One region of the Streptomyces sp. NPDC012474 genome, then DNA from elsewhere that is predicted to be linked to it. Evidence: riboswitches for the same ligand, from Rfam matches in the RefSeq annotation. Region 1 holds a riboswitch; each other region holds the start of a gene.
What was found. Region 1 has a riboswitch for thiamine pyrophosphate ahead of thiC (phosphomethylpyrimidine synthase ThiC). Riboswitches for the same ligand answer to the same signal wherever they lie in the genome.

Region 1 (10,359 bases):
CGTCGGCCTGGAGACGACCCAGGTGGCGCGCGGCAGCGTGATCTACGTGCCGGCGGGCGTCGCACACAAGTTCCACCACATCACCGAGGACCTTAGGGTGCTGGTGGTCTTCTCTCCGCCCGAGCGATGACGGACCGCCTCGGGGTTCCCTAGGGGATCGGTCAGGGGAGGACAAGGGGTGCGAGGCCCCCGTTCGCCCCCTCCCGGTCCTAGCATCGAGTGCAGGACATCAGAGATCCAGAAGGACCGACAGGGCCCGGCACTCGAACGGGTGGGAAGGTAAGGACGAGGGCGATGCGAGAGATCTTCACGGGACTGCCGTGGTGGGTGAAGTGGATCGCGGTGCCGGTCATCGCCCTGGTCGTGTTCGGCGGGCTGATCGCCAGTGTCGTCGGCTTCGTCATCGGACTGCTCTTCAAGCTGCTGGTCTTCGTGGCACTGGTCGGTGGACTGATCTACGTCGTACGGAAGTTCATGTCGAGCTCCACGTCGCGCAGCGACTGGTGAGACCGGTGGGGAACCGGTGGGGGTAGCGGGAAACACCTGGAATCACCCGTTCCCTCGGGCGAGGGAAGTTTCCGGTCCGAGCGGCCTGTATGCGGTGGCAGACGAATAGAGTCCGGAACTCGACGCGGGGACTTCCCCGCGAGCGGCATTCACCCCCACCCGTGTTCCTCCGCACGGTCTGCCCCCTCGCGCTTCGGGAGAGACCCTTGGTCCCGGCTGACACCGCACCCGTCCAGCTCCACACCGTCCCCGCGCAACCGCGCTCGGCGGCGCCGCCCGGGCCACCGCCACCTTCCACACCGCCGCCACCGCCGACCCTCATCGGATCCGTGCAGCGCGCGATGCGTCTGCTGGAGACCGTCGCCGTACACGAGTACGGGGCCCCGGCCAAACAACTGGCCCGTGAGACCGGGTTGGCGCTGCCCACGACGTATCACCTGCTGCGCACGCTCGTGCACGAGGGCTATCTGCGGCGGGACAAGGGCCTGTTCTTCCTCGGTGAGGCGGCCGAGCGGCTGAGCAGCAGCGGGGCGCGGCAGAAACGTCGCAGCACGGTCGTCGACGCGCTCGCGCACTGGCGGGACGTCCTGGGCGTGCCCGTGTACTACGCGGTGTACCGGGAGGGTGAGATCGAGGTCATGTGCGTCTCCGACACCCCGGGCAACCCGGCGGTCGAGGAGTGGGCAGACTTTCGCGAGACCGGCCACGCGCACGCCATCGGGAAGTGCCTGCTGTCCCAGCTGGACGAGGAAGCCCGCCGTGACCACCTCGACCGCTACCCGGTGCAGCCCCTCACGCCGTACACGGTGCGCGACAACCACAGCCTGCTCCGGCGCCTGGAGCGGATCCGGCGGATGGAACCCGTGACCGAGCGTCAGGAGTACGCCCTGGGTGCGGTGTGCGCCGCGATCCCCCTCACTCTCGGCACCACGGCCGCGACGATGGCCATCTCACTGCCCGCACACCAGGCCGACCGGTTGCTCCCCGCGGCCCGTCAGTTGCAGACCGAGATCGGGCGTCTGCTCGGCTCGCTCGCGCTCTCTATCAGTATGTGAAAACTCACTCCTTGTGATCTGCTGTGTACGTTCAGCAAGATTCCACCAAGTGTCAGAGGTTCGTTCCCGGCCAGTCACGGCGAATGACGGGGTTATCGATGCGCGAGTCCGTACAAGCAGAGGTCATGATGAGCTTTCTCGTGTCCGAGGAGCTCTCCTTCCGCATCCCGGTGGAGCTGCGCTATGAGTCCAGTGATCCCTATGCCGTCCGGCTGACTTTTCACTTGCCCGGTGATGCCCCGGTGACATGGGCTTTCGGACGGGAGTTGCTGATCGACGGCGTCGGCCGGCCGTGCGGGGAGGGCGATGTGCGGGTCACGCCCGTCGAACCCGACGCGCTGGGCGAGGTGTTGATCCGGCTTCAGGTGGGCAGCGACCAGGCGGTGTTCCGGTCGTCGACCGCACCGCTCGTCGCTTTCCTGGACCGTACGGACAAGCTGGTGCCGCTGGGCCAGGAGGGCTCGCTCGCCGACTTCGACGCGCACCTCGACGAGGCCCTGGACCGCATCCTCGCCGAGCAGGGCGCTGGTTGAGACATGGGCCCGGCGGCACGGTGGAGTAACGCTTCACCGGGTGTCGCCGAACTGCGAAGGAACGCTTCTTCCTGCGATCTTCGTATGTCGGGTGATCTTCTCGCGGTCCCAGGCGGTCGAGCCGAGACGCTCGCGGTCAACGAGCCGGAAGCCGGGCGCCACGCCGGTCGCCGGGGCGCTATGCCGAGAAGCTGGCCGCCGCGCCGAGGGCCGGGGCGCCGCGCCTTGAATCCAGCCGCCGCGCCGGGGAGTCCAGGCCCCGCGCCGGACGCCGGGGCCCAGGCCTTCACAGGCGTCCACAGGCGCAGAGGCGTCAGCGCTTGCGGCGCCGGCCCCTCCCCCCGCGCGCCGGGACCGCAGCGGCCTCCCTGGCGGGCTCCGTGCCGGGCCGGTCGGCCGAGACCACCAGCGCCGCCAGGGCCGTGGTGACCGGCACCGAGGCGACCAGGCCGATCGAGCCGACCAGCGTGCGCACGATCTCCTCCGCGACCAGCTCGCTGTTGGCGACCGTCCCCACACTGCTCTGCGCGATCGAGAACAACAGCAGCAGCGGCAGCGCGGCACCCGCGTAAGCGAGGACGAGCGTGTTGACGACCGAGGCGATGTGATCGCGGCCGATCCGGATGCCCGCGCGGTAGAGCCCGCGCCACCCCATCGACGGATTGGCCTCGTGCAGCTCCCAGACCGCCGAGGTCTGGGTGACCGTCACGTCGTCGAGCACGCCCAGGGAGCCGATGATGATGCCGGCGAGCAGCAGACCGCTCATGTCGATCGTCGGGTAAAGGCCGTGAATCAAACCGGTGTTGTCGTCGGTGTTGCCGGTGAGTGCGGCCCAGTCGATGAAGACTGAGCCGAGGATGCCGATCAGCAGCAACGAGATGAGGGTGCCCAGCACCGCCACGGATGTCCGGGCGGACAGACCATGACAGAGGTAGAGGGCGATGAGCATGATGGCACTCGCGCCCACCACCGCCACGACCAGCGGGTTCGACCCCTGCAGGATCGCGGGCAGGATGAAGAAGTTCAGCACCATGAAGCTGATGGCCAGTGCGACCAACGCCATGACACCCCGCAGCCGCCCGACGACCACGACGGCGACGGCGAAGATGCCGGCGAGTAGCGCCATGGGCAGCCGACGGTTGACGTCGGTGACCGAGTACTGCAGGTCCTTCGGCGCCGAAGGCTCGTAGGCGACGACGACCTTCTGGCCCTCTTGCAGCTGGCGGGACTGGTCGGGCTGGACGATCTCGGTGAACGTACGGCCCTTGTCGTCCCCGCTGTCGACCCGGATCGTCGCCCGCTTGCAGGTGCCCTTCTCCTGCTGCACCGCGGAGGAACCCTCAGCGGTGGAGGTGTCGCCGGTCGGCGGAACGCCCGAAGCGCCGGCCTCCTTGCAGCTCACCTCGACCACCTTGGTGACCGTGGCATCCTGCGTCTGCCGGTCGAAGCCGACGCCGGTGCGCTCGTGAGCCGGGGCGCCGCCCGGCCACAGGACGGCGAGACCGACCAGCACCGCCGCGGCGAACGGGATCAGGATCGCCGCGATGACCTTGCGCAGATGCATGGAGACGGGCGTGGCCGGGCCGTGGCTGTGCGAATGCCCGTGGCCGCCACCCGGGGCGGAGCCGTGCCCGTCACCTCCGCCATGACCGTTCCCGTCGGCGCCACCGTGCCCGTGTCCGTCATCTCCGCCATGGCCATTCCCGGCACCGGCACCGTGGCCATGCCCGTCGCCGCCACCGGGCCCACGACCGGGGCCGTGGCCGTGGCCGGGACCCGGACCGCCCGTTGGAGCGTCATGACCACCGTGCGAACCGGCACCCGGGCCGTCACCGAAGCTCGGTCCGTACTCACCGCGGCCCGAGGGGCTGAAACGCCCGTCACGCCCGTATCCGGGGCCGGGGCCGAGGCCCTGCCGCATGGCTTGCCCCTGCCCGCCTCCGGCGACGGAATCATGACCGTCACCATGGCCGTTGCCGTTTCCGGCGCCGGATCCGTGGGGCGGCTCGGGCGGTGGGTGGGAGGGACGCTGCGTCGTGGTCACCGACCGATCATCGCAAGAACGAGGGGGGCCCTCTGTTCACCGCGCCAGAATTGCCGCTAGCGTGGAGGCACCTTTTGTACACGCGGGAGCTCGGAGCACCGGGCTGAGAGGGCGCTGACCTCCGTCCCAGCGATGTTTCACATGAAACATCGCCGGAGTCGAGTGACGTTTCACACGGAACGTCGCCGGACGGAAACCGCTGCGTCGACCGCCGAACCTGTTACCGGGTAATGCCGGCGTAGGGAGTAGGTCTGATGACCAACAAGGACGCACGCACGCCTGCCTCCGTTGAGGACGAGAAGTCCGAGGAGGCCGGGAAGTCCATCGGCTGGCACAAGGCGTACATCGGAGGCAATCGCCCCGACCTGCGCGTGCCGGTCCGTCAGGTGCACCTCACCAATGGCCAGTCCGTCGCCCTGTACGACACGTCGGGCCCGTACACCGATCCGCTCGTCGACACCGACGTCCGCAGGGGCCTGTCGCCCCTGCGCGAGAACTGGATCATCGCTCGCGGTGACACCGAGGAGTACGCGGGCCGCCCGGTCCGTCCCGAGGACGACGGCATCAAGCACACCTCGCCCCGCGGCGGCCTCCGCAACCTGGACGCCGTCTTCCCCGGTCGGCCGCGTCAGCCGCGCCGCGGCAGGGAGGGGCAGGCGGTCACGCAGCTCGCGTACGCCCGCCGGGGAGAGATCACGCCCGAGATGGAGTACGTCGCCATCAGGGAGAACGTGGCACCCGAGGTCGTGCGTGAAGAGATCGCCGCAGGCCGGGCCGTGCTGCCGGCCAACGTCAATCACCCGGAGATCGAGCCGATGATCATCGGCAAGCGGTTCCTGGTGAAGGTCAACGCCAACATCGGCAACTCGGCTGTGACGTCCTCCATCGAGGAGGAGGTCGAGAAGATGACCTGGGCGACCCGCTGGGGCGCCGACACGGTCATGGACCTGTCCACCGGCCGCAACATCCACACCACGCGCGAGTGGGTCCTGCGCAACTCCCCCGTGCCCATCGGCACCGTGCCGCTCTACCAGGCCCTGGAGAAGGTCGACGGCCGGGCCGAGGAACTGACCTGGGAGATCTACAAGGACACGGTCATCGAGCAGGCCGAGCAGGGCGTGGACTACATGACGGTCCACGCGGGCGTGCGCCTGGCGTACGTGCCGCTGACCGCCAACCGCAAGACCGGCATCGTCTCCCGCGGCGGCTCGATCATGGCTGCCTGGTGCCTCGCGCACCACAAGGAGTCGTTCCTGTACGAGAACTTCGAGGAACTCTGCGAGATCCTCGCCGCGTACGACGTCACGTACTCGCTCGGGGACGGCCTCAGGCCCGGCTCGATCGCGGACGCCAACGACGAGGCGCAGTTCGCGGAGTTGCGTACGCTCGGGGAACTCAACCGGATCGCGAAGCGTTTCAACGTACAGACCATGATCGAGGGCCCGGGCCACGTCCCGATGCACAAGATCAAGGAGAACATCGACCTTCAGCAGGAGATCTGCGATGAAGCTCCGTTCTATACGCTCGGCCCGCTGACCACGGACGTCGCACCGGCGTACGACCACATCACCTCCGGCATCGGTGCCGCGATGATCGCCTGGTGGGGCACGGCGATGCTGTGCTACGTCACGCCCAAGGAGCACCTGGGCCTGCCGAACCGTGACGACGTCAAGACGGGCGTCATCACCTACAAGATCGCCGCCCACGCAGCCGACCTCGCCAAGGGACACCCGGGTGCGCAGGAGTGGGACGACGCGCTGTCGGACGCCCGCTTCGAGTTCCGGTGGGAGGACCAGTTCAATCTGGCCCTCGACCCGGACACGGCACGGGAGTTCCACGACGAGACCCTGCCCGCCGAGCCCGCCAAGACGGCTCACTTCTGCTCGATGTGCGGTCCCAAGTTCTGCAGCATGAAGATCTCGCAGGATATCCGCCGTGAACACGGCGGCACACGGACCGAGATCGAGGAGGGCATGGCGCTGAAGTCGAAGGAGTTCGCGGCGAGCGGGAACCGCGTGTACCTGCCCATCGCGGACTGACCCTGCCGCGCAGGCCCGGGGCCGATGGGCCGCGGGCCTGTGGGTCCGCCCGTTCGAGTCCGCGTGCGGGTCCGCCCGTTCGAGTCCGCTGCCCGGACGGGCCCCGACGCGGGGGTTACTCCGGCTGGTGCTCCGGCCCTCCGAAGTCCGGGCTGGAGTAGTCCGGGCTGCTGAAGCTGGGGCGCGAGCCGCGGTCGCCGTCGTCCGGGCTGGTGAACCCCGGGCGGCCGTAGCCGAGGTGCGGCATGCGGCTGACCGGCGTTGACGACGGCGTGTGGTGCAGTGCGGCCGCCGCGCCCGGGTCGACGAGGGCCTCCCGCAGGAAGGGCAGGATGCCGCGTTCCAGCAGGGCCTCGTGCCAGGCCTCCTTGGCCTGGACCACCTCGCCCCGCAGTTCGCCGTACGGTCCGCCTTCGGCCGTGGGCTTGTTGCGCAGGGCAGTGAGCAGTAGCCCCACCGCGGCGACGAGGATCGCGACCGCGGTCACGGCGCCGAACACCCAGCCCGTGGTGAGCATGGTGCGGGCGAATCCCTGCTCCGGGTCGAGCATCCGCAGGATGTACCCGACGAGCAGGAAGATCGCCGCGGCGGTTCCGGCCAGGACGGGCGCCAGGACGGCGACGACGGCGACGGCGCCCGCGCCGGCGGTCTCGGCGACCCCGCCCATGGTGGCGGCGAGCCCCGACGCGCCCGTACCGGGCCTGGCGGAACCGGACTCGCGCACGGCCGTCGAGTCGGCCGACGCCGGTTGTCGCAGTTCGTCGCGGACCTTGACGTAGTGCTGATACTCGGTCGATGCGGCCGCCGTGATGAGCGCGGTCGCGTTCAGCGCCATGGTGCGCAGTTGTTCGGGGTTGAGCCGCTGACCGACAGCGGCCAGTTCGGGACGGTGTGGTGCGGAGCGCAGCGCCTCATCGAGGATCCGCTCGTATTCCTGGCGGTCCTCGCTCAGCAGGTGCTGCGGAACGCTGTTCATGTGCATCCCCCGATGCTCCGTAGGGCTTGGGGCTCGGCATGCTGACGAGCCGTCGGGCAGAAACGGAGGGGAGCCTGCTACGGATAAGCCGATGGTAGAGCGGTGACGGTATGCGGTGACAGGGGGTTTACCGAAATTGACCCCTCACCGGCCCGGTCCTCCGAAGGGGAACGCCTGCCCGGTGAACGTTCACGCATCCAGCGGCAGTTGCTGGACCAGTAGTTTTCCGGCCATGGTCACGCCACCGTCCATCGCGATGGCGAGTCCGTCGGCGTAGACGTGCGGTCCCTCGATCACGGGGTCGCGGTCGTCCTCGTCGTCCTCCGAGCCGACCTCGCCCAGCAGATACGGAATCGGGCTGTGCCCGTGAACGATGCGGGTGCCCCCGTACGTATCGAGCAGGGAGCGCACGGCGTCCGCGCCGCCCTCGTCGCGGAAGGAGAACCGCTTGGTGAACTTGCGGAACAGGTCCCAGACCTCGTCCGCGTCGTTGCGGGTGATCGTCTCGCGGACGGTGTCGTTGACCTCTTCGATGGAGCGGCCGTAGTCGAGGTAGGCGGTGGTGTCGGAGTGGACGAGCAGGTGGCCGTCGACCTCCTCGATGGCGTCAAGGCGCGACATCCACTGCAGGTGGTGGTCCTGGAGGCGGTCCATGTCGGTCTTCTGGCCGCCGTTGAGGAGCCACGCCGCCTGGAAGGTGGCGGTGCCCGCGCCGGAGTTGACGGGGGTGTCGCCGAACCGCTTGGCGCCGAGCAGCAGCAGCTCGTGGTTGCCCATGAGCGCCTTGCAGTAGCCGCCGGCCGCGGCGGCCTCGGCGGACAGCCGCATCACGAGGTCGATGACGCCGATGCCGTCCGGCCCGCGGTCGGTGAAGTCGCCGAGGAACCACAGCCGGGCGGTGCCCGCGCACCAGCTTCCGGCGGCGTCGAGCAGGCCCTTCTCCTGGAGGGCCGACACCAGCTGGTCGAGGTACCCGTGCACGTCACCGACGACGTACAGCGGTCCCTGCCCGGTGGTGGCCTGCGGGGCGGCGGCGGTCTCGGGATCCACGGTCACCTGGACAGTGTCACCCCGGTTGATGACGGGAAGGTCGCGCTCGGTCGGCGTGTACCCCTCGGGGTAGGCCTCCTCGGGCGGCGGGGCGACGTCACTGGGGTGGACGCTGTGGACGTACGGACCGGCCTCGTGGACGTACGCGGGCACCCGGAAGTCGCGCAGCGTCGCCGTCCGCTCCACCTCGGGTCCCTGACCGGCCCCCTGAGTCATCGACCCCTCCACCATCGCGCCGCGTTGCACCGCATCGGACTGCCTGGTCGTAGCGGCCCGCGGGTGTCGTGGGCCCATCATAGGAATGCGGATCGCGCCATGTGATGACCCAGGGGTGGTGAATCAGAGCAAGAGTCCAGTTCACCGCGGCTTTCGCCCCGATTGGACCGGGCTTTGACCACCGTGTGACCGTCCCCGCTCTTCCGCTCTCCGCGAGAACGATCCCTTCTCTCCGGGGGACCGGCCCTGTTTCTCCCCAGGAGTACGACCTTCCCTTTACCTGGGTGAGTGGACCTACGTCTCCTCGGGTGATCGCGGCGGGCTGACCGTCGTGCGCGGCGAGCGTCGCTGGGACGAGGTGCGCACGATCAGCTCCGTCGGTATCACCTGCTCCACCGGCCGGTCGGATTCCAGTCCCTCGATGGCGTCGATGAGGAGTTGCACCACCGCCGTGCCGATGCGGCGCGGCTTCAGGGAGAGCGTGGTGATCGGTGGCTCGGTGTTGGCGTACACGGTGGACTCGCTGCAGCAGACCAGCAGCAGGTCGTCGGGGACGCGCAGGCCGTAGCGGCGGGCCGCGGCGAGCAGGTCGGTGCCGTTCGGGTCGAACAGTCCGTAGACCGCGTCGGGCCGGTCGGGCCGGGCGAGCAGCCGGTCGGCGGCCACGGCTCCCGCGCAGGGATCGTGCGCCGGGTAGGCCTCGTGCACCGGATCCTGGCCCACTCGCTCGCACCAGCGCAGGTACGCCGTGGTCGACAGGTGCGTGTACGTGTCCGTCGACGTGCCGGTCAGCAGGCCGATCCGGCGGGCGCCGGCGTCGGCCAGGTGGTCGAGGATGCCGAGGACGGCGGCCTCGTGGTCGTTGTCGACCCAGGCGGTGACCGGCAGGGCGCCGGCCGGGCGGCCGTCGGAGACGACCGGCAGGCCCTGCCGGACGAGTTCACCGACGACCGGGTCCTGGTCGGAGGGGTCGATGACGACGGTGCCGTCCAGGGCGACGTTCGACCACACGTCGTGGCGGGAGGTCGCGGGCAGGATGACGAGGGCGTAGCCGCGGGCGAGCGCGGCGGAGGTGGCGGCCCGCGCCATCTCCGCGAAGTACGCGAACTCCGTGAAGGTGAAAGGTTCATCCCCGTATGTGGTCACGGTCAGGCCGATGAGTCCCGACTTGCCGGTACGGAGGGTCCGGGCGGCCGCCGAGGGGCGATAGCCCAGTCGGTCGGCGACCTCGCGGACATGGCGCCGGGTGGCGTCCGGGAGCCGGCCCTTGCCGTTGAGGGCGTCGGAGACGGTCGTGATGGAGACTCCGGCTGCGGCGGCCACGTCTCTGATGCCCGCCCGACCCGGCCTGCTGCCTCGCCGTGAGGTTTCCGCGCGGCTCACCTGGTGCTTCCCTGCTGCTGTCATGGCGAGCCGATAGTAGGGCTCATGCGGTGGGGTAGTGCGGACGCATATGCACACGTTGACAGGCACGTTTCTGCATGATCATTTACTGCCAATTGCTTTGGAAAGCAAGGGCGTTGAACGCTCTCATGACAGTACGTGTCTTGTCGGCGCGCACGGGCCTGCCAAGTGGGTGATGTTGCGAAGAGGTCTCAACTCACCTGCACGAGGGATGCGCGCCACGGCGTGCACCACCGGCGCGTAGATATATGTGAGGCGCGCCCCCGGATTCGTACGCCTTGGTGCGCCGATGCCCCTGTTGCCGGTGGGACAGGAGAGGTCGGGGCCCGGCTGCTCGGTCGTGGCTATACGCAGCGGCGCCGAATCCTCATAAGGTGAGGAGTAATGGATGTCGGCGGCGGTCATGGGCCGCCGGTCTTCACGAGGAGGACTGCGGTGAGCGAGACGAGCCCCAAGCTGCGCGCCGAGCTGGAGGGGATCCCCACTTACAAGCCCGGCAAGCCCGCCGCGGCAGGTGGTCCGGTGGCCTACAAGC
Region 2 (10,359 bases), on a different contig from region 1:
TGTTGCGCTGCTGCGGGACCCACACCCCGTCGGGCGGGGTCTCGCCGCCGTAGGTGCCGGTGTTGCCGGCGTACTGCTCCTGGCCGTAGCCCTGCTGGCCGTAGTACTGCTGGTCGCCGTAGCCGCCGTCGTACGTGTCCTGGCCGTAGGCCGACGAGCCGATGTACGGGTCGGAGTAGGCGGCGTACTGCTGCTGACCTGTGACGTCGTAGCCCTGCTGCTGGCCGTAGCCGGAGTAGTCGTAGGCGTAGGACTGGTCGGCGGCCTGGGCGCCGTACTGGTCGTGGGCCTGCTGTCCCGCGGCCTGGTACCCGTTGTCGTAGACGCCGTAGGAGCCGGTGTCGTCCGGCATGGGCTGCGGCTCGTAGACGCCCGTGGTCCCGGCGGCCGTCGGCTGGTGGGCCGGACGGGCGGGCGTGAAGACGTCGTCGCGGTCGTAGTCGTCGTCCTGGCCGTAGGCGGCGTCGCGGCGGTAGGGATCGGCCTCGTCGTCGTGAGCGCCCTCGGCCTCCAGGCCGGAGACCTCCAGGGTCGGTTCCTGGCGGCCGCGCTCACCGCGACGGCGCTTGCTGCCGCCCAGCGCGGGAGCGTTCATCGCCCAGCCGGCCGCGAAGCCGCTGCGGAACGACAGGGTGACGTAGGTCTGCCCGACCGCGAAGGCGGCCGCGCCCAGTCCGATCACGACGACCGACGGGATCAGGACACCGACGACGACACCGAGGAACCCGACGAAGGCCAGCAGCCGCCAGCGCAGCCGCGCCTTGTACTGCAGCAGCACCTCGCCCAGCAGCCACAGCGCGACGATGCCGAACGCGATGTAGAGGACCGCCCAGCCCATGTACGCCCCTCTCCCAGTGGCCGCTACGCAGTGTGTCGTATACCGGTGCGAACGGTCTAGGCCTGCGCTGAGTGGTGCAGGCCAAGGTTTTCGTAGATCTCCAGTGTCGCGGTGGAGTTGTTGAGCGTGATGAAGTGCAAGCCGGGCACCCCCTCGGCGAGCAGCCGCGCGCAGAACTCCGTGGCGAATTCGATACCAATGGAGCGTACAGCGGCCGGATCGTCTTGTGCTGTGAGGATCCGCTCTTTCAGGGCGGCCGGGAACGCGGCGTTGGTGAGCGAGCCGATCCGCTCCAGCGTCTTCACGCTCGCGATCGGCATGACCTCGGGGATGATCGGGGTGTCACAGCCTGCGGCCGAGACCCGGTCGCGCAGCCGGAGGTAGTCCTCCGGCTGGAAGAACATCTGCGTGATGGCGTAGTCCGCGCCCGCCCGGCACTTGTCGATGAAGTGGCGGACGTCGGTGTCCCAGTCGAGGGAGCGCGGGTGCATCGCCGGGAAGGCGGCGACGCCCACGCAGAAGTCGCCGGACGCCTTGATCAGCTCGACGAGTTCGGCGGCGTAGGCGAGGCCCCGCGGGTGGGGCACCCAGTCGCCCATGGGGTCGCCGGGCGGGTCGCCGCGCAGGGCGAGCATGTTGCGGATCCCGGCGTCGGCGTACTGGCCGATGATGTTGCGCAGATCGGCCACCGAGTGGTCGACCGCGGTGAGGTGGGCGATCGGGGTGAGGGTGGTGTCGGAGGCGATCGCCTCGGTCGCCTTGACCGTGCCCGCGCGAGTGGAACCGCCCGCGCCGTAGGTCACGGAGACGAAGTCGGGCGCCACCGCCTCGACCCGGCGCAGCGCGTTCCACAGGTTCCGCTCGCCCTTCGGGGTCTTGGGGGCGTAGAACTCGAAGGAGTACGTCGTCTTGCCGGCCGCGAGCATGTCGCGGACGGTGCGAGCGTGGTCCGACCTGATGGATGCGGTGCCGAGGGCCATACCGGCAGGTTAGCCAGGGGAGGTCGGTCCCCCAACCGTGGACCGGGATTTGACCGGATTGTCCCCTTGTTGTCCATCCCTTGGACAACCGTCTCGGCTAGACCTCCCTCAGCCGCTTCGCGAACTCGGCCGCCGCGGCCCCCGGGTCGTCGGCCTCGGTGATCGCCCGTACGACGACGACGCGCCGGGCGCCCGCCTCCAGGACCTGGTCGAGGTTGCCGAGGTCGATGCCGCCGATGGCGAACCAGGGGCGGTCGGTGCCGAGGGCGGCGGTGTACCGGACGAGGTCCAGGCCGGGCGCGTGGCGGCCGGGCTTGGTGGGGGTCGGCCAGCACGGGCCGGTGCAGAAGTAGTCCACGCCCTGCTGGACGGCGGCCGCGGCGGCCTCGGACTCGGCGTGGGTGGAGCGGCCGATGACGACGTCGTCGCCGAGGAGCGCGCGGGCCGCGGGGACGGGGAGGTCGCCCTGACCGAGGTGCAGGACGTCGGAGCCGGCGGCGTGCGCGACATCCGCCCGGTCGTTGACCGCGAGCAGCTTGCCGTGCCGGGCACAGGCGTCGGCGAAGACGGCCAGGTGCTCCAGCTCCTCACCGGCCTCCATGCCCTTGTCCCGCAACTGCACGATGTCGACCCCGCCGGTCAGCACGGCGTCGAGGAACGCCCCGAGGTCGCCCTGCCGCTTGCGCGCATCGGTGCAGAGGTAGACCCGGGCGTCGGCGAGCCGGGCCCGGGCGGTGGCGGTGCCGGTCATGCGTGTCCCCCTGGGTGTCGTGGTGTGCGGGCCGGTGGGCCCGCATGTGCGTCGGCGGCGTGCGGGAGCGCCCCCGGGGGCCGGCGGCGTGCGGCGCGGGAGCGGCCCTGTCCCGCGAACGCCTCGGGCACCCTACGCCTGCCTACGGGTCCCGCCAGGTCTCCGGTGGCAGCCCCGCGGCTCCTCCGGGAGCGTGCACCGCCCTGACAGGCGCGGACCACGCCTACGGCGGCGTGCACCACCCTGACGGGCGCGAGCCACCCCGGGCCGTGGCCCCTCGGGCCACGGCCCCCACTCGGGCGGTCGTTCAGGTCCGGCCCCGCTCACGCGGCACCGGACGGTTGGCCGGTCGAGGCCGGGTCAGACGGCGAGCGCCTGGGCGCGGCGCTTCACCTCCGTGCCGCGGTTCTCGCTGAGCGCCTGCGCGGGGGTGCCGGGCAGGCTGGGGTCGAGGGTGAAGAGCCACTCCAGCATCTCTTCGTCCGTGAAGCCGTCGTCCCGCAGGAGCGTCAGGGTCCCGGACAGGCCCTTGACGACCTTGTCCCCGTCGATGAAGGCGTCGGGGACGTGCAGCGCGCGGTTCTCACCGCGGCGTACGGCGATGAGCTGGCCGTCCTTGACCAGCTGCCGCACACGCGTCACCTCGACGCCGAACTGTTCGGCGATGTCGGGGAGGGTGAGCCAGGCGGGGACGAGAGCATCGATCTTTGCGTCAATCTCGGTCACGGAAACCAGCCTGCCATCTGCCACCGACAGTCGGAAGCCGACCCGGTCCACGAGAGCGGACGCGCCGGACCCGGAAGCGCCGCCCGGGTCGCTCCACGAGGGCGCCCGAGCTCAGGCCGTCGCCGCCTTCATGGGCCTTGCCGGATCCGCCAGCAGCACCGGATTCATCGCGGTACCCGACTCGATCAGGCGGCGGCCCTGCGCCAGGTCCCGGGGCCGGCCCACCGCCAGCAGCGCGACCAGCCGCTCACCGCGCAGCCAGCAGACCGTCCATGCCGGTCCTGTGGGATCGCCCCGCCACAGGATCGTGTCCGCGGCCGCGTGGTGCCCGACGTACTGGACGAATCGCCCGAACTGCTCGGACCAGAAGTACGGCACCGGGTCGTACACCGCCGGGGCCTCCCCCGTGGCCCGGCCGACGATGTTCACGGCGACCGTGCGCGGCCCCTGGAGGGCGTTGTCCCAGTGGTGGACCAGCAGGCGCTCGCCGTAGCGTCCTGAGGGGAAGGAGGCGCAGTCGCCGACGGCGTACACGTCCGGCACGGACGTGCGCAGATGCTCGTCGGCCACGATCTCACCGTGCGCACCGAGCTCGATCCCGGAGCCGGCCAGCCAGGCCGTCGCGGGGCGGGCCCCGATGCCGACGACGACCGCGCCCGCGGGCAGCCGTGATCCGTCGTCCAGGAGTACCGCGCCCGGCTCGACGCTCGCCACGCGCGCATGCGTCCGCAGGAGCACGCCCGCGTCGGCGTACCAGCCGGTCATCGGGGTGGCGACCTCGGCGGGCAGCGCTGCGGCGAGCGGCCGTTCCGCGGCCTCCACGACGGTCACCGCGCAGCCCGCCTCGCGCGCGGCCGTGGCGAACTCCGCTCCGATCCAGCCCGCGCCGACGACCACGATGTCGTGCCGCCGGGCCAGCACCGGCCGCAGCCGCTCGGCGTCGTCCAGGGTGCGCAGCAGATGCACGCCGGGGACGCCCTCCGCGCCGGGCAGCCGGACCGGTTCGGCGCCGGTCGCGACGACCAGGACGTCGTACGGCACGGGCCCGTCCGCGGTGTCGAGCTCGTGGTCGCCCGGGCGCAGGCCCAGCACCTCGCAGCCGAGCCGCAGTTCGACGCCGAGGGCTTCGAAGTCGATGTCGAAGGCGGAACCCTCGGATTTGCCGAGCAGCACGGCCTTGGACAACGGGGGCCGGTCGTAGGGCTGGTGAGGCTCGGCGCCGAGCAGGATCACTTCGCCGGGGAAGCCCCGCTCGCGCAGGGCGACGGCGGTCTGCACCCCGGCCATGCCCGCACCCGCCACGACGACGCGCCGCGGCGCGGACGAACCTGGTTCCTGCGTCTGCTCGCTCACCTGATCACCATAGACACCTGACGTATTGTCAGTCAGTCCTCATACGCCGTGACCTGCTCCACAACGCTCGTGCCGCTGCCCTGCCCGGACTCCCACTCCCAGGTCTCCTCCAGTCGCACCCGCCCGTCGGGCAGCTCCACGACCGCCGACACGCAGTGCCCCGAGGAGGTGGTCCCGTCCCGCTTCAGCTGGACGTACCGGAAGTCCAGCCGGTCACCTTCACGGGTACCCACGAGGTGCCCGCGTACGACGTCGCCGCCCGCGTACTCGGCCCAGATCTCGCCCTCCCGCTCGTGGTACGTGAAGCGGGTGCGGGTGCCCACCTGGCCCGGTGCCTGGTCGGCGACCGGGGCGAGGACGAGACCGTCGAGGGATCGGGGCATGGGCGGAGGCTCCCTTACTGCGGCACGGGGCATCGGGCTAGGGTGGCCAACGTAAAGCACTCGCGGGAGCCCGGACGCACCGGGCTGAGAGGGAGGCTGGCGGCCTCCGACCGTACGAACCTGATCCGGGTCATGCCGGCGAAGGGAGGGGCTGGACGCCCATGTCGCCTACGTCCACATCGTCAGACGTCCTGGTCGTCGGGGGCGGGATCATCGGCCTGGTCACGGCCTGGCGGGCCGCGCAGCGCGGGTTCGCCACGGCCGTCGTCGATCCCGAGCCGGGCGGCGGGGCCGCGCAGGTCGCGGCCGGCATGCTGGCCGCCGTCACGGAACTGCACTACGGCGAGCAGACCCTGCTCGGCCTGAACCTCGCCTCCGCCCGGCGCTACCCGGACTTCGCCGCCGAGCTCACCGAGCTGACCGGCCAGGACCTCGGCTACCGCCGCTGCGGCACGCTCGCCGTCGCGCTGGACGCCGACGACCGGGCCCATCTGCGTGAACTGCACGCCCTGCAACAGCAGTCGGGCCTGGAGTCGCAGTGGCTGTCCGGGCGCGAGTGCCGGCGCCTGGAGCCGATGCTCGCGCCGGGCGTGCGCGGCGGGCTGCGGGTCGACGGCGATCACCAGATCGACCCCCGGCGGCTGGCCGGTGCCCTGGTCGCCGCCTGCGAGCGGGCGGGCGTGGTCTTCCACCGGGTGTGGGCGCAGCGGCTGACCGTCGTACGGGACCGGGTCACGGGTGTCGTTCTGGCCGACGGGACCGCGGCGGCCGCCGGGCAGGTGGTGCTCGCCGGAGGCAGCCTCAGCGGGCGGCTCGACGGTGTCCCGGAGGACGTGCTGCCTCCCGTGCGGCCGGTGAAGGGGCAGGTCGTTCGGCTGACGATGCCGCCGCGGCACGGGCCGTTCCTGAGCCGTACCGTGCGCGCGGTCGTGCGCGGCAGCCACGTCTACCTGGTGCCGCGCGAGAGCGGCGAACTCGTCGTCGGGGCCACGAGCGAGGAGCTCGGCTGGGACACCACCGTGACCGCGGGCGGTGTGTACGAGCTGCTGCGGGACGCGCACGAACTGGTGCCGGGCATCACCGAGCTGCCGCTCACCGAGACCCGGGCCGGGCTGCGGCCCGGCTCCCCCGACAACGCGCCCCTGCTCGGCCCGACCGGCCTGGAAGGCCTGCTGCTGGCCACCGGGCACTACCGCAACGGCGTCCTGCTCACGCCGGTGACCGGCGACGCCCTGGCGCACGCCCTGGCCACAGGCGAACTCCCGGAGGAGGCCCGGCCCTTCACCCCGAAGCGCTTCAGTACCACCGCACTCACGGAGCAGCCCGCATGAACATCTCCGTCAACGGGGAGCCCCGGGACGTCCGGCCCGGCACCGCTCTCGACACCGTCGTGAGGTCGCTCACGGCCTCGCCCTCGGGCGTGGCCGCCGCCCTCAACGAAACCGTCGTCCCGCGCACGCGGTGGCCCGCCACCCCCCTCTCCGAGGGAGACCGCGTGGAAGTCCTCACAGCCGTCCAGGGAGGCTGACCATGGCCGACGATCCGTTTGTCCTCGGCGGTACGTCCCTCACGTCCCGTCTGATCATGGGCACGGGCGGGGCGCCCAGCCTCGACGTGCTGGAGCGGTCGCTGGTCGCGTCCGGGACGGAGCTGACGACGGTCGCCATGCGCCGGGTGAACGCCTCGGTGCACGGCTCGGTGCTGTCCGTCCTCGACCGTCTTGGCATCCGGGTGCTGCCCAACACGGCGGGCTGCTTCACCGCCGGCGAGGCCGTCCTCACGGCCCGCCTCGCGCGCGAGGCCCTCGGCACCGACCTGATCAAACTGGAGGTCATCGCCGACGAGCGCACGCTGCTGCCCGACCCCATCGAGACGCTGGAGGCGGCCGAGACGCTGGTCGACGACGGGTTCACGGTGCTGCCGTACACCAACGACGACCCGGTGCTGGCGCGGAAACTGGAGGATGCGGGCTGTGCGGCGATCATGCCGCTGGGTTCGCCGATCGGCTCCGGTCTGGGGATCCGCAACCCGCACAACTTCCAGCTGATCGTCGAGCACGCGCGCGTGCCGGTGATCCTGGACGCCGGTGCCGGTACGGCGTCGGACGCTGCGCTGGCGATGGAGCTGGGGTGTGCGGGTGTGATGCTCGCCTCGGCGGTGACGCGGGCGCAGGAGCCCGTGCTGATGGCCGAGGCCATGCGGCACGCGGTGGAGGCGGGGCGGCTGGCGTTCCGGGCCGGGCGTATCCCACGGCGGCATTTCGCGGAGGCGTCGTCTCCGCCGGAGGGAATGGCCGCCCTGGACCCGGAGCGGCCCGCTTTCCGGTAGGGCTCGGGACACACGTCACAGGTCGGCTGCAGTCCCGCCGCGAAATCAGGCAGGGGGACGGGGCTGTCGGTCGTGGCTCGTACACTCGCCTGCGTGGACACGACCCTTCAAGACCCCTTGGTCGGGCAGGTGCTCGACGGCCGGTACCGCATCGACGCGCGGATCGCGGTCGGCGGGATGGCCACGGTCTACCGGGCCGTGGACACCCGGCTCGACCGGGTTCTCGCGCTCAAGGTGATGCACCCCTCGCTCGCGGTCGACGCCTCGTTCGTCGAGCGGTTCATCCGCGAGGCGAAGTCGGTGGCCCGGCTGGCCCACCCGAACGTGGTGCAGGTCTTCGACCAGGGCACCGACGGCTCGTACGTGTACCTGGCGATGGAGTACGTGGCGGGCTGCACCCTGCGCGACGTGCTGCGCGAGCGCGGTGCCCTGCAGCCGCGCGCCGCCCTGGACATCCTGGAGCCGGTGCTGGCCGCGCTGGGCGCCGCCCACCGCGCCGGGTTCGTGCACCGTGACATGAAGCCCGAGAACGTCCTCATAGGGGACGACGGCCGGGTCAAGGTCGCCGACTTCGGTCTGGTCCGGGCGGTGGACACGGTGACGAACACCACCGGCACCGTCCTCGGCACGGTCTCGTACCTCGCCCCGGAGCAGATAGAGGACGGCACCGCAGACACCCGCGTCGACGTGTACGCGTGCGGCGTGATGCTGTACGAGATGCTGACCGGCGACAAGCCGCACGACGGGGACTCCCCCGCCGTGATCCTCTACAAGCACCTGCACGAGGACGTGCCCCCGCCCTCGGCCGCCGTGCCCGGCATGGCGTACGAGCTGGACGAGATGGTGGCCTCCGCGACGGCCCGCACCCCGGCCGTCCGCCCGCACGACGCGGTGGCACTGCTCGCACGGGTCCGCGACGGACGCGGCCGGCTGAGCGAGGACCAGCTGGACGCGGTGCCCCCGCAGGCGCTCGCGGTGGACCACGACAACGGCGACGACCGGACGACCGTGATCCCGCGCGCCCTGACCACACCGCGCCCGCTGCCGGTGAACGAGGACCAGGAGGCCTCAGCGGCCGCCCTCGACCGCACCAGCCGGTTCGCGTCCCCGCCGCCGCCCCCGCCGTCCCGGCGCCGCCGCCCGGGATTCCGGCGCGGCCCGGCGGCCATCGTCGTGGCCGTTCTGCTCGTGCTCGGCCTCGGCGCCGGGATCTGGTACATCAACTCCGGCCAGTTCACCAAGGTCCCGCCGCTGCTTTCGAAGACCCAGGACGAGGCCGAGGACCGGCTGCAGGACGCGGGTCTGGAGGTCGGCGAGGTCAGCCACGCCCACAGCGACACCGTCAAGCGCGGCACGATCATGGGCATGTACCCCGAGCAGGGCACCCGTATCCGCCTCCACGACTCCGTGTCGTTCACCATCTCCGACGGCCCCGAGACCGCGCGCGTGCCCGCCCTGGCGGGCCAGAAGCTGGACAAGGCGCGGGCCCAGCTGAAGGAGGACGGGCTGGAGCCGGGCATGGTCACCCGGAAGTTCAGCGACGACGTGCCGCGCGGTTCGGTGATCTCCGCGCGCCCGGCCGACGGCACGAAGGTGCGTGCGGGCACGGCCGTCGCGCTGGTCGTCAGCAAGGGCAGCCCGATCGACATCCCCGACGTCACCGGCTCGGACGAGGCCGACGCGAGGTCCGCGCTGACGGAGGCCGGCCTCAAGGTGAAGATCGCCACCGAGCGGGTCAACTCCTCCGAGTACGACAAGGGCCAGGTCGTCCGGCAGGCGCCGAAGTCCGGCGGCCCGGCGGCCGAGGGCGACACCGTGACGCTGACGCTGTCGAAGGGCCCCGAGATGGTCGAGGTCCCGGACGTGGTCGGCGACAGCGTCGAGGACGCCACGCGGGCGTTGGAGGGTGCCGGGTTCCAGGTCGACGAGGACCGCGGGCTGCTCGGCCTGTTCGGGGACGAGGTCAAGAGCCAGTCCGTCGACGGCGGTGCGACGGCACCCAAGGGCTCGACGATCACCATCAAGATCAGGTGAGAGGCGCGGGCGGCGGCCCGTGGACGGGGCAGGGCCGGACGCATGACACCCTGAACGGGTGAAAAGTCAGCTGTCCGGCCCCTCCCGCAACCCCGTGGGCGGCCACGTCCCCGTGGCCGGCGGGCTCCATTCCGTAGGCCTGTCGTACGCCCGTGACCTGAAGGCGGAGGCCGTCCAGGTCTTCGTCGCCAACCCGCGCGGCTGGGCCACGCCGACCGGAAACCCGAAACAGGACGAGGCGTTCCGCGCCGCGTGCGCGGCCGAGTCGGTCCCGGCCTATGTGCACGCCCCCTACCTGATCAACTTCGGCTCGCACACCGAGGCGACCGTGGAGCGGTCGGTGGAGTCGCTGCGGCACTCGCTGCGGCGCGGGCGCGAGATCGGGGCGCTCGGCGTGGTCGTGCACACGGGCAGCGCGACCGGCGGCCGGGAGCGGTCCGTGGCGCTGAAGCAGGTACGGGAGCACCTGCTGCCGCTGCTGGACGAGCTGACCCACGACGACGACCCGTTCCTGCTGCTGGAGTCGACGGCCGGGCAGGGCGCCTCGCTGTGCTCGCGGACCTGGGACTTCGGCCCGTACTTCGAGGCGCTGGACGCCCACCCGATGCTCGGTGTGTGCCTGGACACCTGTCACATCTTCGCCGCCGGGCACGACCTGACCGGCCCGAGCGGCATGCAGCAGACGCTGGACCTGCTGGTGGACACGGTCGGCGAGGGCCGGCTGAAGCTGATCCACGCCAACGACTCCAAGGACGTGGTGGGCGCCCACAAGGACCGGCACGAGAACATCGGTGTCGGCCACATCGGCGAGGACCCGTTCCGTGCCCTGATGACCCACCCCGCGACCGAGGGAGTGCCGCTGATCATCGAGACGCCGGGCGGCAAGCAGGGGCATGCGGCCGACGTGGAGCGACTGAAGAAGCTGCGCGAGGGCTGAGCGCGACAGCGACGACCGGGCCCGTCAGA
Region 3 (10,359 bases), on a different contig from region 1:
GACCACGGTCAGGGCAACTTGGTTGGCCAGGACGAACAGCAGCGTCCACTTCGCCGCGTGGACGCTCTTGCCCAGGCCGGTGCCCCTCCAGTCGAACCGCGGCCGGAACCGGAAACCCGCCGCCCTCGCGAACGGGATCAGAGCCAGAGCCTGTACGGCGATGCCAACTGTCGTCCCGATCCCCAGCAGCCGCACCTGGCCGGCGGTGATGTCCTCAACCCGGTCGGGCACCGTCATCAGCCCCAGGTAGGCGGCGAACATGCCGACCAGCACCACATTGTTCAGCACCGGCGCCCACATCATCGCGCCGAACTTCTCGCGGGCGTTCAACACCTGCCCGTAGATGCTGAACAGGCCGTAGAAGAAGATCTGCGGCAGCAGGAACCGGGCGAACGTCACCGTCAGTCGAAACGCATCATGACTGTCGGGAGTGTCCCGCATGTACAGGCCCACGATCTGCGGCGCCGCCCACACCGCCAGCGCCGTCCCCACGCCCAGCACGCACACCACGAGCGTGACCAGACGCTGCTCGTAGGCCCGCCCGCCGTCGGGCTGCGTCGTCCGGGCCCGCACCAGCTGCGGCACCAGCACAGCATTGAGCGCACCACCGATCAGCAGCGTGTACAGGCTCGTCGGCACGGTGTTCGCAGTGTTGTACGTACTGGCCAGCAGGCCCGTGCCCAGCGCCGCGGCCTGCAGCACCTGACGGATCAGCCCCGTCGCCCGTGACACCACCGTGCCAAGAGCCATCAGCAAGGATGAACGAGCCAGCCCGCCCTTGTCCTTTTTCCGCCGGACGGCATGCCGCCCCCTCGTCTGCTGCTCCTGCGGCATGGTCTGCGCCGCGGAGTTCGCCCCCTCCACCATGCCGTCAACCTATGTCCCAAGGTCTCAGGGCCCCAATTCGCTTGCCTGACCCGACAGTTCATTGCACCGTCGGCACGAGCTGGTGCTCAATAGGTCCGGAACCGGCGAGGCCGGCCGAGCCGCAGTCTGGCGGACCTGGCCAACAGGCCGCATGTCTTCTGAGCCGGGTACCCTCGGCTGCATGGCGCCGACTGAAGGGGAACACACCATCCCGCGACTGGCCCGGCGCATCATCGCTGCAACAGAGGCTCGAGACGCAGTTGCGCCGGTTTACCCGGAGTACGGACAGACACCCGGCACCGGGGCGGCGTGAACACGCCCCGCCACATGAGTCGTGCGCAAGGTATCCACCTCATCCAGCGGCTCATGAACGACGACCATGTCGATGAGGCCGAAGCCGACGAGATCATCGCGACACTCGTGCGCGGACTTGGCTGCCCACACATCAGCGACTACGTCTTCTGGGACCACGATCCTCAGCTGACGGCGGAAAAGATCGTCGACCGAGCTCTGTCCTATGAGCCGTTCGCCCTGTAACTGACTGGCCAAAACTGACGATCACCGTTGACACCGTCGAAGAGATCACCGGGAATGTCGCGATGTCCTGCCGGTACTTCGAAATCAGCCGGCAGGCGTACTACACCTGGTACCGCCGCTACCAGGCCGAGGGCATTCGAGGGCCTGCGCACCCGCTCCAAAGCCCCGAGACCTCTGGCTTGGTTCGGCAAGGCCGAACGTCGTAGCGCAGGCGAAAGCCCGAAGCAGCTCAGTCGTTGTCCGCCGAGATGTCCGAGCGCATGGCACCTCTGGTCTCCAGACGCAGTTCCAGGTACCTGCGTGTCAGTTCCTCGAACGCATCGCTGTCAAGGCGCGCCCCCTCGCTCACGGCATCGCGCATCATTCGCACTGCCCGACTGCATTCCTCAGCCGGGCGAACGACGGAGGGCGGCGCGAGGAGCTCCAACTCATGGCGTGATGCGTAGCAGTGGGTGTAGGCCGACCGCGTCAGCCGGTACCGCTCGCCCGCATCGAGGCCGGACGTGGCGGCAATGTTCCGCAGATCGCTGCCAGCTTGGGCATGGGCCGCGAGAAACCTTGAGTAGAGCTCCCGCCGTGTCCTATGCCACTCGGACACCGCCTCTCGTCGCGCCCTTCTGTGCTCCACGAGAAGTGCCGATCCCAGAGCAATCACGCCACCAGTAAGTGTTGCAAGCAGTGATATCCAGGCCACTTCGGAACGGTACAAGCGTCAGACGCGGGTGCACAGTGTGCGGGCCTCAGCATGAGAACGGCCCCCGACCGGAGTCACAGGTCAGGGGCCGTTCTCACTGCTCACCACGCAGAGGCGGTGGGATTTGGACCCACGGTGACAACGCTGCCACGCCGGTTTTCGAGATCACTCGGGATGCCCGACTCGCCGAATGCTACGAGCGCCGGCAACGCCCGCACTGGTCATGCTGATCATGCGAGCGGTGACAGGCCCTTGCCCTCCAGGTGCGCGAGCAACGAGTCAAGGCAGGCGTCTGCCGTGGCCAGGTCAGAGCGGAAGACCGAGTCCTCGCCGAGCGGCCCACCACTGACGATGACCATCCAGGCCGTCCTCCGTTCGACCATGCGCTCCGGCGTCGACCTTGAAGACGGTCGTGACTCCGCGCGCGGCCAGCCACTCCATCAGCTCAAGCATGTCCACTCGCACCCCTCCGGAGAGATCGTCCCATCTCCGGAGCAGGTGTCCCTGGGCCGTCCCTGGACCGTCCGAAGCCGACCAACGCCGACGGGCGGCACCCACAGGTGACCACCCCCACCCCGCTCTGGCCTGGGCTCCCCGAGTTGATCTGCGACACTGGGAGGGTTATGCCTGCACCCGGAGAACTCACATTCGTCGCCCCCCGCGGAGCCAAGAAGCCGCCGCGGCATCTTGCCGATCTCACTCCTGCCGAGCGCAAGGAGGCCGTTGCCGCTGTCGGGGAGAAGCCGTTTCGTGCCAAGCAGCTCTCGCAGCACTACTTCGCGCGGTACGCGCATGATCCGGAGCAGTGGACCGATATTCCGGCCGGTGCCCGGGGGCGGCTGCAGGAGGCGCTGCTGCCCGAGCTGATGACCGTCGTGCGGCATCTGTCGACCGACCAGGGCACCACCCGCAAGACGCTGTGGCGGCTGTTCGACGGGACGCTCGTCGAGTCCGTGCTGATGCGCTACCCGGACCGGGTGACCATGTGCATCAGCTCCCAGGCCGGGTGCGGGATGAACTGCCCGTTCTGTGCCACCGGGCAGGCGGGCCTCGACCGGAACCTGTCCACCGCCGAGATCGTCCATCAGATCGTGGACGGGATGCGGGCCCTGCGGGACGGAGAGGTTCCCGGCGGTCCCGCGCGGCTCAGCAACATCGTCTTCATGGGCATGGGTGAGCCGCTCGCCAACTACAACCGGGTCGTCGGATCCATCCGGCGGCTCACCGACCCCGAGCCCGACGGGCTGGGGCTCTCGCAGCGCGGCATCACCGTCTCGACGGTCGGGCTCGTCCCGGCCATCCACCGGTTCTCCGACGAGGGCTTCAAGTGCCGCCTCGCCATCTCGCTGCACGCCCCCGATGACGAGCTGCGCGACACGCTCGTGCCGGTGAACACGCGCTGGAAGGTCCGGGAGGTGCTGGACTCCGGTTTCGAGTACAGCGCCAGGTCGGGGCGGCGGCTGTCCATCGAGTACGCGCTGATCCGGGACATCAACGACCAGGCCTGGCGGGGTGACCGGCTCGGGCGGCTGCTCAAGGGCAAACCCGTGCACGTGAACCTGATTCCGCTGAACCCGACACCCGGCTCCAAATGGACCGCCTCCCGGCCCGAGGACGAGAAGGCGTTCGTGGAGGCGATCGCCGCCCATGGTGTGCCGGTGACGATCCGGGACACCCGTGGTCAGGAGATCGACGGGGCGTGTGGTCAGCTCGCGGCCACCGAACGGTAGTCTGACCGCCATAAGAACATCTGCATATTCCGACAGGGGAGCGCCACAGCGCTGAGAGTGCGGCACACGGCCGCAGACCCTCCGAACCTGGCCCAGGTCATTCTGGGTAGGGAGATCGGTCATCACTCGAGCTGTTGCGCCCTGCCCGGGACCCCGGAGGTCCCGGGCAGGGCCGCGTCTTCTCCTGGTCACTCCAGGAGGAATCCAGTGGGCAACAACATCAAGCGGCTGGCGGCGGCGGCCGTCGCGCTCGGCATGTCCGGCACGCTCGCCGCGTGCGGGTCGTCCGACGGCGGCCAGGGATCCGGCGACTCCAAGACCGTGACGCTCGTCAGCCACGACTCGTGGGCCGCGTCCAAGGACGTCATGGCGGCCTTCGAGAAGCAGTCCGGCTACAAGGTCAGGGTCCTCAAGGACGGCGACGCCGGGCAGGCCGTGAACAAGGCCATCCTGACCAAGGACAACCCGCAGGGCGACGTCCTCTTCGGCGTCGACAACACCCTGCTGTCCCGCGCCCTCGACAACGGCCTCTTCCAGTCGTACGAGGCGAAGGGATCGGACCGGATCAAGGCGGAGTACCGGGTCGACCAGGACAAGCACCGTGTCACGCCCGTCGACACCGGCGACATCTGTGTCAACTACGACAAGAAGTACTTCGCCGACCAAAAGCTGGAGCCGCCGAAGAGCTTCGACGACCTGGTGAAGCCGCAGTACAGGAACCTGCTCGTGACCGAGAACGCCTCCGCCTCCTCGCCCGGCCTCGGCTTCCTGCTCGGCACCGCCGCGAAGTACGGCGACTCCGGCTGGGAGGGCTACTGGAAGAAGCTCAAGGCCAACGGCGTGAAGGTCGTCGACGGCTGGGAGCAGGCCTACAACGAGGAGTTCTCCGGCTCGGCCGGCGGCAGGAAGGCCAAGGGCGACCGGCCGCTCGTCGTGTCGTACGCCTCCTCGCCGCCCGCCGAGGTCGTCTTCGCCGACCCCAGGCCCGGCACGGCGCCGACCGGGGTCGCCGAGGGCACCTGCTTCCGGCAGGTCGAGTACGCGGGGCTGCTCAGCAACGCCAAGAACACCAAGGGCGGCAAGGCCCTCCTCGACTTCCTCGTCGGCAAGAGGTTCCAGGAGGACATGCCGATGAACATGTTCGTGTACCCGGTGCGCGAGGGCGTCCAGGTGCCGCCGGAGTTCGTGAAGTACGGGCCGCAGGCGAAGGACCCGGAGACCATGGACCCGGCGAAGATCGCCGACCACCGTGACCAGTGGGTCAAGTCGTGGACCTCACTCGTACTGAAGTAGCCGCCCGGAGGCGGAGCGCGGCGGCTCGGTCCGGCCTGCTGGCCGTGCCCGTCGCGTTCTTCGCGGTCTTCTTCGCCTACCCCGTCGCCGCGATCGTCGCGCGCGGCCTGAAGGCCGACGGGACCTGGCACCTCGGGCGGATCGGGGAGGTACTGGCGCAGTCCGACGTCCGGCACGTGCTGTGGTTCACCACCTGGCAGGCGTTCGTCTCCACCGCGCTCACACTGATCGTCGCGCTCCCCGGCGCGTACGTCTTCGCGCGTTTCCACTTCCCGGGCAAGCAGGTCCTGCGGGCGGTCGTGACCGTGCCCTTCGTGCTGCCGACGGTCGTCGTCGGTACGGCGTTCCTGGCGCTGGTCGGGCGGGGCGGGCTGCTCGACGAGCAGTGGGGCGTACGGCTGGACACCACCGTGTGGGCGATCCTGCTCGCGCACGTCTTCTTCAACTACGCGGTCGTCGTCCGGACGGTCGGCGGGCTCTGGGCGCAGCTGGACCCGCGGCAGGAGGAGGCCGCGCGGATGCTCGGGGCGTCTCCGCTGAGGGCCTGGCGGCAGGTCACGCTCCCTGCCCTCGCCCCGGCCGTGGCCGCTGCCGCGCTCATGGTCTTCCTGTTCACCTTCACCTCCTTCGGTGTCGTGCAGATCCTCGGCGGACCCACCTTCTCCACCCTGGAGGTGGAGATCTACCGGCAGACGTCGGAGATCTTCGACCTGTCGACGGCGGCCGTGCTGACCCTCATCCAGTTCGTCGCGGTGGGCGCCATCCTCGCCCTGCACGCCTGGACCGTGCGGCGGCGGGAGACCGCACTGCGGCTGGTGGACGCGTCCGTGACGGCGCGCCGGCCGCGTGGCGCGGGGCAGTGGGCGCTGCTGGGCGGGGTGCTCGTCACCGTCGCCGTGCTGCTCGTGCTGCCGCTCGCCGTCCTGGTGCAGCGGTCCCTGGGCGCGCCGGGCTTCGGCTACTACCGGGCGCTGACCAGCGAGGACGGCGGAGTTTTCCTGGTCCCGCCGATCGAGGCGATCGGCAACTCCCTGTCGTACGCCGTCGCCGCCACCCTGATCGCCGTGGTGATCGGCTCTCTCGCCGCGGTCGCGCTCACCCGCCGGGACGCCGGGCGGTTCGTGCGCGGCTTCGACGCGCTGCTGATGCTGCCGCTCGGGGTATCGGCGGTGACCGTCGGCTTCGGGTTCCTGATCTCCCTCGACGAGCCGCCGCTGGACCTCAGGTCCTCCTGGATCCTGGTGCCGCTCGCGCAGGCCCTGGTCGGGGTGCCGTTCGTCGTACGGACCATGCTGCCCGTGCTGAGGGCGGTGGACGTCCGGCTGCGGGAGGCGGCCTCCGTGCTGGGGGCCTCGCCCTGGCGGGTGTGGCGGGAGGTGGACCTGCCGATCGTGCGGCGGGCGCTGCTGATCGCGGCCGGGTTCGCCTTCGCCGTGTCCCTCGGGGAGTTCGGCGCGACGGTGTTCATCGCACGGCCCGACCGGCCGACGCTGCCGGTGGCCGTGGCCCGGCTGCTCGGACGCCCCGGTGACCTCAACTACGGCCAGGCGATGGCCCTTTCGACGATTCTGATGGTGGTGTGCGCGGTGGCCCTGCTGGTACTGGAGAGGCTTCGCACGGACCGGACGGGGGAGTTCTGATGCTGCTGGCTCTGCGGGGCGCGACGGTCCGTTTCGGTGGGCGGGCGGTGCTGGACGCCGTCGATCTGGAGGTCGCCGAGCACGAGATCGTGTGCGTGCTCGGCCCGAGCGGCAGCGGCAAGTCGACCCTGCTGCGGGCGGTGGCAGGGCTGCAACCCCTCGACTCCGGGCGGCTGGTGCTCGACGGTCGCGACCAGGCGGGCGTACCCGCGCACAAGCGGGGCGTCGGGCTGATGTTCCAGGACCACCAGCTGTTCCCGCAGCGGGACGTGGGCGCGAACGTGGCCTTCGGGCTGCGGATGCACGGCGAGTCGAAGCGGCAACAGGCCGATGGGGTCAAGGAGTTGCTGGACCTCGTGGGGCTGCCGGGCGCGGGCCGCCGGGCCGTCGCCGCGCTGTCCGGCGGAGAGCAGCAGCGCGTCGCCCTGGCCCGGGCCCTCGCACCGAGTCCACGGCTGCTGATGCTGGACGAGCCGCTGGGGCAGCTCGACCGGTCGCTGCGGGAGCGGCTGGTCGTCGAACTGAGGGAACTGTTCGGCCGGCTCGGCACGACCGTGCTCGCCGTGACGCACGACCAGGGGGAAGCCTTCGCGCTGGCCGACCGGGTCGTGGTGATGCGGGACGGGCGGATCGCCCAGTCGGGTACGCCCCTGGAGGTGTGGCAGCGGCCCGCCGACGCGTTCGTCGCCCGCTTCCTCGGGTTCGAGAACGTGGTCGAGGCGACGGTCGGGGCGGAGGCCGCGGACACGCCCTGGGGCAAGGTGCCGGTGCCGGAGGGTGCTCCGCAGGGCGCGCGGACCCTGTTGGTGCGGCCCGCCGGAGTGCACCTGGTGCCCGCCGACTCGGGCCTGCGCTGCACGGTGGCCGCGCGTACCTTCCGGGGCACCCATGTCGCCGTGCACCTCCAGCCCGAGGACGCCCCGCGCCTGGAGGCGGCCTGCGCGCTGCGGGCGGCACCGGAGGTCGGGGACGAGGTCGGCGTGGATTTCGACGCCGCCGAAATCGTGGTGCTCGGCTGACCGTCCCCGCTCAGGGGTCCTTTCACTATGAGCGTCCGATCAGGTCGCGTGGTCTGGTGCCGTGCATCGCAAGGCGCCGGAGCGGCTTCGATGGGGGTCCCCCCTGTTCGAGCGAAGCCGAGAGCTTGGGGGAGGAGCCACGTGGGCGTTTCGGCAACGCGGCGAGGTGCGGTGCCAGGCCGCGCGACCCGGACGGTCATAGTGAAAGGACCCCTTAGGGTGCGAGGCATGACGCCACTCGCGCACGACCGTTACTGCGACGAAATCGCCCACCAGATCGTCCTGTTGCGACAGGTGGTGACCTCGGGGGCAGACCTGTCCGGTACGGTGCCGACCTGCCCGGACTGGTCGCTGGAGGAACTCGTCCGGCACACGGGCGCCGCCCTGCGCTGGGCGGAGCTGATGGTGCGGACCCGGGCCGTGGAAGAGGTGCCCGAGGAGCGGGTGCCGGGCGGGGCCGGTCCGCAGGCCGCCGGTGACGCCGCCGCACTGGACGCCTGGCTGGCGGAGACGGGCGAGCAGATCGTCGCCACGCTGCGGGAGGCCGGACCGGACGCGAAGGTGTGGGGCTGGGCCGGGATACAGAGCTCGGGGTTCTGGGCCCGCAGGATGACGCACGAGATCACCGTGCACCGCGCCGACGCCGCACTGGCCGCAGGGCTGCCCTACGAGGTCGCGCCCGAGGTCGCCGCCGACGCCATCGACGAATGGCTCCAGATCGTGGAGTACGTGCAGCGGACGGAGCCGCAGGACGTGGTGGGGGAACTGGTCGGCCCCGGCCGCAGCATCCATCTGCACGCCACCGACACCGGACCGGACCTGAACGCCGAATGGGTCGTCGAGCTCACCGAGGACGGTGTCCGCTGGCGCCGGGGCCACGAGAAGGCCACGGTCGCCCTGCGCGGGCCGCTCACCTTCGTGCTGCTCGCGTTCTACCGCCGGCTGCCGCTGGACGCGAAGGAGCTGGAGGTCCTGGGCGAGCGGGAGTTGCTGGAGTTCTGGCTGGAGCGGGCCACCTTCGGCTGAGACGGGACGTGGCCCGCCCCCGGCCGGGGGCGGGCCACGTCCCGGTGTGTGCCGCGGGCGTCAGCTGTCGCTGCTCGCCCCGCGACGGCGCATGCCGAAGAACACCGCACCGCCACCGACGACGACCAGGGCCGCCGCGATGCCGGCGATGATCCCGGTGTTGGAGTCGGCACCGGTCTCGGCGAGGTTGGAGTCACCGGCCGGGGCGGGCACGTTGCCCGCCGGCGAGGTGCTCTGGCTCTCCGACGGTTCCGGAGCCGGGTTCTCGCTCTTCTCGGCCGGCTTGGAGGGGGACGCCGACGGGGTCGGCGTCGCCGGGGGAGTCGAAGCCGGAGGCTCCTCCTCTTCCTTCTTGCAGGCCGTGGCCGGGGTGACGAGGTTCGGCTTGATGTCCTCGTCGACGTACCCGGCGGCCTTGACGTGGATGCGGTACTCGGCGTTCGGCTTCCAGTTCTCGGCGAAGGTGATGGTGGTGCCCTCGCGCGAGCCCTTCACCTCCTGTTCGCCGACCTTCTTGACGTCGGCACCGTTGTTCTCCAGGTACACGGTGACCGTCGCCGCGATGCCGGCGGGGTCGACATCGGTGACGGTGATGACGCCCTTGTCGCCATCGCACTTCGCCTCGGCGGAGAACTCGCTGATGTCGCAGGCGAGCGCGTTGCCGGCGGTACCGAGCGCGAGCGCGGCCGAGGCGGAGACGACACCGAGGACGCGCACGGCACGTGCGCGGCGGGATACGGACAGAGCTGCCACGTTTGTCCTTACAGGATTGCTCAAGCGGGGGGTTGAGGCAGTGTTGACAGGACATCAGCACTACCGGAGGCTCACAGGTCTATAAGCGCTGCATAAGCAGTGTCAACGCATATGCAGGTTGCAAGCACTTGCTTTGCCTTCTTATTAACCGCCGAGACGTTTCAGCGCCTCCGGTGCCTCCTCGATCCGGTCCACCAGCGCGATGCGCGCCTCCATCGAGCGGCCCTGGGCCAGCGACCGGAGCAGCGGCCACGCGGGCAGCTTCTCCGTCCAGTGCACGCGGTTCACCAGCACCATGGGCGTCGGCTCGCCGCGCGATTGGTAGTAGTTGGGCGTCGCGTTGTCGAAGATCTCCTGTACGGTCCCGGCGGCGCCCGGCAGGAACACCACACCCGCGTCGGACCGGGCCAGCAGGCCGTCCTCGCGGGTGGCGTTGGCGAAGTACTTGGCGATGTGGGAGGCGAAGGCGTTCGGCGGCTCGTGGCCGTAGAACCAGGTCGGGATGCCGACCGAACGGCCGCCCTGCGGCCAGCGGGTGCGCACCTCGAAGGCGGCCGCGGCCCACTGGGTGATCGACGGGGTGAAGTGCGGTGTTTTGCCGAGGAGTTCGAGCGACTCGCTGAGCATCTCGTCACCGAACGGGGCGGCGTACGCGCCGAGGTTCGCCGCCTCCATCGCGCCCGGGCCGCCGCCGGTGGCGATCGTGAAGCCGGCGCGGGCCAGCTCCCGGCCGAGGCGCGCCGCGCCCGCGTACTCCTCGGTGCCGCGGGCCATCGCGTGGCCGCCCATGACGCCCACGA

Region 2: it holds a riboswitch for thiamine pyrophosphate, as region 1 does, so the genes downstream of both, thiO (glycine oxidase ThiO) here and thiC (phosphomethylpyrimidine synthase ThiC) in region 1, are expected to answer to the same signal.
Region 3: it holds a riboswitch for thiamine pyrophosphate, as region 1 does, so the genes downstream of both, ACFY9S_RS24155 (thiamine ABC transporter substrate-binding protein) here and thiC (phosphomethylpyrimidine synthase ThiC) in region 1, are expected to answer to the same signal.

What each region holds. Positions count from the first base shown of each region.
Region 1 covers NZ_JBIBEP010000002.1:493,950-504,308, forward strand. The annotation lists gene ACFY9S_RS07080 (cupin domain-containing protein) at 1-130, shown strand, start outside; gene ACFY9S_RS07085 (DUF5326 family protein) at 295-507, shown strand; gene ACFY9S_RS07090 (IclR family transcriptional regulator C-terminal domain-containing protein) at 828-1,562, shown strand; gene ACFY9S_RS07095 (SsgA family sporulation/cell division regulator) at 1,661-2,095, shown strand; gene ACFY9S_RS07100 (YibE/F family protein) at 2,409-4,139, opposite strand; TPP riboswitch at 4,212-4,401, shown strand; gene thiC (phosphomethylpyrimidine synthase ThiC) at 4,394-6,178, shown strand; gene ACFY9S_RS07110 (hypothetical protein) at 6,294-7,160, opposite strand; gene ACFY9S_RS07115 (metallophosphoesterase) at 7,344-8,435, opposite strand; gene ACFY9S_RS07120 (substrate-binding domain-containing protein) at 8,715-9,827, opposite strand; gene hisC (histidinol-phosphate transaminase) at 10,260-10,359, shown strand, end outside.
Region 2 covers NZ_JBIBEP010000005.1:403,563-413,921, forward strand. The annotation lists gene ACFY9S_RS14750 (hypothetical protein) at 1-838, opposite strand, end outside; gene metF (methylenetetrahydrofolate reductase [NAD(P)H]) at 895-1,818, opposite strand; gene thiE (thiamine phosphate synthase) at 1,916-2,569, opposite strand; gene ACFY9S_RS14765 (Rv2175c family DNA-binding protein) at 2,930-3,295, opposite strand; gene ACFY9S_RS14770 (FAD-dependent oxidoreductase) at 3,407-4,648, opposite strand; gene ACFY9S_RS14775 (hypothetical protein) at 4,681-5,031, opposite strand; TPP riboswitch at 5,084-5,195, shown strand; gene thiO (glycine oxidase ThiO) at 5,193-6,362, shown strand; gene thiS (sulfur carrier protein ThiS) at 6,359-6,559, shown strand; gene ACFY9S_RS14790 (thiazole synthase) at 6,562-7,359, shown strand; gene pknB (Stk1 family PASTA domain-containing Ser/Thr kinase) at 7,453-9,393, shown strand; gene ACFY9S_RS14800 (deoxyribonuclease IV) at 9,452-10,330, shown strand; gene ACFY9S_RS14805 (molybdopterin-dependent oxidoreductase) at 10,355-10,359, opposite strand, start outside.
Region 3 covers NZ_JBIBEP010000011.1:153,426-163,784, forward strand. The annotation lists gene murJ (murein biosynthesis integral membrane protein MurJ) at 1-867, opposite strand, end outside; gene ACFY9S_RS24135 (e9imm peptide) at 1,195-1,404, shown strand; gene ACFY9S_RS24140 (hypothetical protein) at 1,634-2,098, opposite strand; gene ACFY9S_RS24145 (hypothetical protein) at 2,329-2,481, opposite strand; gene rlmN (23S rRNA (adenine(2503)-C(2))-methyltransferase RlmN) at 2,722-3,828, shown strand; TPP riboswitch at 3,853-3,959, shown strand; gene ACFY9S_RS24155 (thiamine ABC transporter substrate-binding protein) at 4,084-5,121, shown strand; gene ACFY9S_RS24160 (ABC transporter permease subunit) at 5,160-6,761, shown strand; gene ACFY9S_RS24165 (ATP-binding cassette domain-containing protein) at 6,761-7,780, shown strand; gene ACFY9S_RS24170 (maleylpyruvate isomerase N-terminal domain-containing protein) at 8,009-8,806, shown strand; gene ACFY9S_RS24175 (LAETG motif-containing sortase-dependent surface protein) at 8,867-9,550, opposite strand; gene ACFY9S_RS24180 (LOG family protein) at 9,704-10,359, opposite strand, start outside.